DNA from 2 places in the Sphingomonas qilianensis genome. Region 1 is predicted to be linked to the other one. Evidence: predicted binding sites of a transcription regulator. Region 1 holds the regulator's gene; the other holds the start of a gene.
The links. Region 1 encodes LexA, which represses DNA repair genes until DNA is damaged. Its sites were predicted from a motif close to GTTCCNCNCTTGTTCT; they were not measured.
Positions count from the first base shown of each region.

Region 2: recA (recombinase RecA) is a predicted target of LexA. The motif match lies at 1,028-1,043, and genes of this name have one in related genera.

Region 1 is NZ_JBDIMF010000003.1:175,314-178,399, reverse strand. It holds gene ABC969_RS09615 (TonB-dependent receptor) at 1-153, opposite strand, end outside; gene ABC969_RS09610 (molybdopterin molybdotransferase MoeA) at 407-1,588, shown strand; gene lexA (transcriptional repressor LexA) at 1,643-2,344, shown strand; gene ABC969_RS09600 (ComEC/Rec2 family competence protein) at 2,445-3,086, opposite strand, start outside.
Region 2 is NZ_JBDIMF010000008.1:109,372-112,457, reverse strand. It holds gene ABC969_RS16175 (hypothetical protein) at 1-134, shown strand, start outside; partial or broken gene ABC969_RS16170 (IS1595 family transposase) at 79-966, opposite strand; gene recA (recombinase RecA) at 1,151-2,227, shown strand; gene ABC969_RS16160 (glutathione S-transferase family protein) at 2,391-3,017, shown strand; gene ABC969_RS16155 (dicarboxylate/amino acid:cation symporter) at 3,066-3,086, opposite strand, start outside.

The DNA.
Region 1 (3,086 bases):
TGTCACCACGACCTCGCCCAGATCGCTGTCCGTGCCGGCATCGCTCACTGCCACGTCGGGCGCATTCTGTGCCGACGCGGTCGTCGCACTCAGCAGCGCGCCAAAGGCAGCGCCGACGAGCAGGGTCGATTTGATGACGGTCGTGTTGAACATTGCGTGTCCCCCCAGGGCGTAGATCGTTGATGCACAGCGGCGCGCACGGCATTTCGCCACCGTTGACCGGTGCCGACATGGTGAGGTGGAAAGACGATGCCTTGCGCTTGGCGCGGCCCTAGGCGGCCAATAAGACGGATTCGTGACGCCCCAGCAACAGGCCAGCAATAGTGTCGCACTGTGTGATCGACGCCACACTGTTGTCTGGCAGATGCTGCTGGACCTTTGCCCGCGCCGCGCGATAGGCAATGGCATGACCCTGCTTCCCGTCGCCGACGCGCAAGCGCGCCTGTTCGCGCTCGCCCCCGCCATCACGACGGAAACCGTGCCGCTCGCCGCTGCCGTTGGCCGCTGGGCCGCTGCCGACGTGCTGGCCCGCCGCACCCAGCCCGCCAGCGATCTTTCCGCCATGGATGGCTATGCCATCCGCTATGCCGACCGCCCCGGCCCCTTCGCGCTGATCGGCGAGAGCGCTGCGGGGCGTCCCTTTGCCGGCACGATGGCGGCGGGCGAGACGGTGCGCATCTTCACCGGCGCGGCCATGCCCGACGGCGCCGACAGCGTGCTGGTGCAGGAAGAAGCCTCGCGCGAGGGCGACACGATCCACCTGACGGGTGATGGCCCGCGCCGCCACGGCGGCAATGTCCGCGTGCAAGGGCTCGATTTCCACGACGGCGACGTGCTGGTCGCCAAGGGCGAGCGGCTTACGCCCGCCCGCCTCGCCGTCACCGCGATCGGCGGCCATGGCGTGCTGCCCGTCGCCCGGCGGCTGCGCGTAGCGATCGCCGCCACCGGCGATGAGCTGGTCCCCGCCGGGCGCGATCTCGCCCCCGGCCAGCTCCCCGAATCCAACGGGCTGATGCTCGCCGCGATGCTGGCCGCGCTCCCCGTCGAGGTGATCGATCTCGGCATCATCCCCGACGACCTCGCGATCATGACCGCCGCCTTTGCCGGGATCGATGCGGATATTCTCGTGACGACCGGTGGCGCCTCGGTCGGCGATCACGATCTCGTCCGCCCCGCGCTCGACGCCGCCGGCGGCAGCCTCGATTTCTGGAAGATCGCGCTGCGCCCCGGCAAGCCGATGATGGCCGGCCGGCTGGGTGGCGCGGTCGTGCTCGGCCTGCCCGGCAACCCTGTCTCCGCCTTCGTCACCGCGCAGCTCTTTCTGCTGCCGTTGATCGCCATGATGTCCGGTGCGCGCGATCCGCTGCCGACCACCATCGCCGCGCCGCTCGGCGAGCCGCTCCCCGCCAACGACCACCGCACCGATTATCTGCGCGGCGAATTGCGCGACGGGCAGGCTTTCGCCTCGACCATCCAGGACAGTTCGATGCTGCGCACGCTGGCCCGCGCTACCTGCCTGATCCTGCGCCCGCCGCAGGCGGCGGCAGCGCAAATTGGCGACTCGGCGGAAATCCTTATCCTGGCTTGACTTGATGGAAACTGTTCCATAAAGGTTCCGCGTCTGTTCTGACGGAGGAACGCAATGCTAACGCGCAAGCAGCACGAGCTTATCTGCTTCATCAGTGATCGCCTGGAGGAAACCGGCGTGTCGCCCTCGTTCGAGGAAATGAAGGATGCGCTCGATCTCAAATCCAAGTCGGGCGTGCACCGCCTGATCAGCGCGCTCGAAGAACGTCAGTTCATCCGTCGCCTGCCCAATCGCGCGCGCGCGCTTGAAGTGCTCAAGATGCCCGAGCGCGGGGATGTGGTGAAGCTGACCAGGAAGACGGCCGCGCCAATGTCGCCGGCAATGTCGCCAGCGTCTCAACTTTCTCAACATTCGCGCCCCGAACCGGCCAACGACGTGATCGAAATTCCGTTGCACGGCCGCATCGCTGCCGGTCTGCCGATCGAGGCGTTCGAGAGTAGTGCAATGCTTTCGGTGCCCGCAGCCTTGCTCGGCAAGGGCGATCATTATGCGCTCGAAGTGTCGGGCGATTCGATGGTCGAGGCCGGCATTCTGGATGGCGATTACGCGCTGATCCGTCGGCAGGACGTGGCCCGCGATGGCGAGATCGTCGTCGCGCTGATCGAGGATGCCGAGGCGACGCTCAAATATTTCCGTCGCGAAGGTGCCATGGTCCGGCTCGATCCCGCCAACCGCGCTTACGATCCCCAGCGTTACGCGCCGCAGCAGGTCCGTGTGCAGGGCAAGCTCGCCGGATTGCTGCGCCGCTACGACTAACCTTCGCCTAGCTTTCCGAGTTTCGCGCTTTCCTGGCGGAGGCCGGGCCCCAGAAGTGGCGGACGCGGTAATTGGCAAAGGCCGGGTCACTTTAGTGATGCTACCGGACCCCGGTCCGCGCCGGGCGAGTGCCTTTGAAAAGGTGGTTTTGTTTTAGGGAGGGCGGGAGCCGCCACGGATGCCGATCCCCCGGCGCCCGCACCGTCCGCACCATGCCGTGCGCCAACGCGATCGCCACGCCCCCGGTGCGCGCCAGCATCGGCCGATCCAGGGTCAGCCATCGCGCCGAACACCCCCGCGGCAGACGCCGCTCGCTGACCACGATATCGGCGTCGCGACACGCCGCGAGCAGTTCCCGCACCGGCACGAGATAAGCACTCCGCGTCGCCAGAACCCGCCACCGCCGCCCGCCGGCCACCCGCTCGATCAGACACAGATCCCGCGTGCACCGCGCCTCCGGCTGCTCGGCGAGCAGCAACGGCGCGCCATCCACCCCGCCATTCTCCGCCAGCATATCCGAGGTGTAGTCCCCCACCCGGTCGCGCAGCATCGCCAGCCCGCCCTCCGCCGTGCGCACCGCAACATGCCGTCCGTCGCCGGTCACCAGCAGGTCCGGCGACGGTGCCACCAGCGCCCAGCCCAGCCCCACCAGCAGCGGCGCCAGCCCCAACCGTCGCCACCGTGTCCGCCACAAGGCGAGCCACAAGCCACCCGCTACCATCAGCCCAAACGCGGCCGCGGG
Region 2 (3,086 bases), on a different contig from region 1:
GTGACGAGGGTAAGCTCGAGGAGTTTATCGCTGAGCGCGAAGCCTCGCCACAACCAAGCGATGGCGACGAAGCCGCGTTCAATCGCGCTTTGTCGTCAATGGCTGGAAAGTCGAAAGAAGCTCCGGCGGCATAGAAGCCGCCTCCGTCCGACGATTGAAGCGGTACTCGAACTCCTTTGCGTAGCGCTCAAGGTACTTGGGGCTCACGCTGATATGCGTCCCGGCGATCGACGCCTTCAGGTGCCGCCAGAAGCCTTCGATGCCGTTCACGGTCGTGCCGATAGCCGAGACGTACTGGCCTTGAGCGTGGTTCACCGTCTTGCGCCATTAACCCATGGTGCCAAGGCCGCCGTAGCCGTTGTGCTCATCGGTATGGATTTCGGTGTGCGGCTTCACATGATCGCGGATCACCGGAAGCAATGTGCCGCTGCGACGGTTAGGCAGGACTTCGACCACGATATCGCCACCGCGCTCTAGCATACCGAACACCACGCTCTTGCCCTTGCCGCCCTGTCCGCCAGCGCGGTAGCCCCCGACGAACGTCTCATCGGCCTCTACGCGCTTTGAAAAGCCGCCGATCGGCGCATCGCCGTCAACGTCTGCCATGTGCCGGCGGATCAAGCCGGCCATGCGCCATGCAGTCTTGTAGGTAACGCCAAGCTGGCGCTCCAATTCCTTGGCGCTGACACCGTGGCGCGTCGTGGTGAACAGGTGGATCGCATAAAACCAAAGCTGCAGCGGAGTCCGGGTCTGCTCAAAGGGGGTCCCCACGGTCGGGTGCAGGTGATGGCCGCACCACTGGCACGAATAGGCGCGCTCAGCCTTGATCCGATACCAGTTCGACGGACGCTCGCACGATGGGCAGGCGAAGCCCTGTCCGAAACGGACATTGAACAGGTGAGACAGGCAGGTTTCGTCATCCGGAAACTGCTTGAAAAACTGCGTGGTGGTGAGCTGCTTTGCCATGCCCCATTCTATAGAACAAAACGCTTACGTATGCAAGGGGGATAGATGCTCAAATAACGGCGTTCCACTCTTGTTCTGTAAGAACAAATGCGATACGAAACGCATCACGCATTGAACGCACTTGGCGTTCGGTCTAGCGATGGAGGCTCCAGTGGCGGCATCTCTCAAGGTTATCGACAGCAAAATGGCAGCAGCATCAGACAAGGCCGGCGAGAAGGCCGCAGGCGAACGCGCCAAGGCGCTCGAAGCCGCGCTCGCGCAGATCGATCGCGCGTTCGGCAAGGGCAGCGCGATGAAACTGGGCGCCAAGGAAACCATGCAGGTCGAGGTGATTTCGACCGGCTCGCTCGGGCTCGATATCGCGCTTGGCGTCGGCGGCTTGCCGCGTGGCCGCGTGATCGAGATTTATGGTCCGGAAAGCTCGGGCAAGACGACGCTCGCACTGCATGTCATTGCCGAAGCGCAGAAGACCGGTGGCACCGCCGCGTTCGTCGATGCCGAGCATGCGCTCGATCCGGTCTATGCCAAGAAACTGGGCGTCAATATCGATGAACTGATCGTGTCGCAGCCCGATACCGGCGAGCAGGCGCTTGAGATCGTCGATACTTTGGTGCGCTCCAACGCGATCGATGTGCTGGTGGTCGATTCGGTCGCCGCGCTCGTGCCGCGTGCGGAAATCGAGGGCGAGATGGGCGATAGCCATGTCGGTCTGCAGGCGCGTCTGATGTCGCAGTCGCTGCGCAAATTGACCGGTTCGATCAGCCGGTCGCGCTGCATGGTGATCTTCATCAATCAGCTGCGCATGAAGATCGGCGTGATGTACGGCAATCCGGAAACCACGACGGGCGGCAACGCGCTCAAATTCTACGCGAGCGTGCGGCTCGACATCCGTCGCACCGGGCAGATCAAGGATCGCGACGAGATCATCGGCAACGCCACCCGCGTGAAGGTGGTCAAGAACAAGGTTGCGCCGCCGTTCAAGCAGGTCGAATTCGATATCATGTACGGGCAGGGCGTGTCCAAGATCGGCGAAATCCTCGATCTCGGCGTCAAGGCCGGTTTGGTCGAGAAATCGGGCGCGTGGTTCAGCTATGATAGCGTGCGCATCGGCCAGGGGCGCGAGAATTCGAAGACCTTTCTCAAGGAACATCCGGAAATTTGCGATCGCCTCGAATTGGCGATTCGCACGCGCACCGACAAGGTCGCCGAGGAAATGATGGTCGGCTCCGAGCCTGACGAGGATGGCGACGACGAGATGTAGGATTGTCGCGATGTCGCAAGCCGTCGCACGACTGGAAAGGCCCGCCCGCAACGGCGGGCCTTTCGCGTTGTTGGAGACTCAAAGGTGGCGATGAGGCGGGCCCGCGTGCCGCAACGGTGACCTTAGTCTCCAACCTTGCTAGTACGGGTAACGGGAGAGAATAATGACCATCATCGTCCACCATCTGGAAAACTCGCGGTCGCAGCGCATCCTGTGGATGCTCGAGGAACTCGGCCTGCCGTACGAGATCAAACGCTACGAGCGGAACAAGCAGACGATGCTCGCCCCGCCCGAGCTCAAGCAGGTTCATCCGCTGGGCAAATCGCCGATGATCGAGGATGCCGGCAAGGTCATCGTCGAAACCGGCGCGATCGTCGAATATCTGGTCGAAAAGGCCGATGGAAAATTGGGCCCGCTCGCGCACCGTGATTCGGTGCTGCGCTATCGCCAGTTCCTGCATTACGCCGAAGGCTCGATGATGCCGCCGCTGCTGCTGATGCTCGTCGTCGCGCGCATCCCGCTGTTTGGCAAAAAGGCACTGAAGCGGATTCAGCCGATGATCGATGTGCATCTCGATTTCGTCGAATCCGAACTCGCCAGCCGCCCGTGGTTCGCGGGCGACGCGATCACCGCGGCGGATATTATGATGAGCTTCCCGCTCGAAGCCGCGCGCGGCCGCGCCGGGCTTGATGCGTCGCGGCCAGCGACGATCGCCTGGCTGGCCAAGATCCATGCCCGCCCGGCCTATCAAGCCGCGCTCGCGAAGGGCGGGCCGTACGCCTACGCGTAACCGCCGTGTCCCGGTTTTGGCTGGGGCCGGGCGGTTACGTGCACCGCGTCACCCCAGAAAGTGATCGCG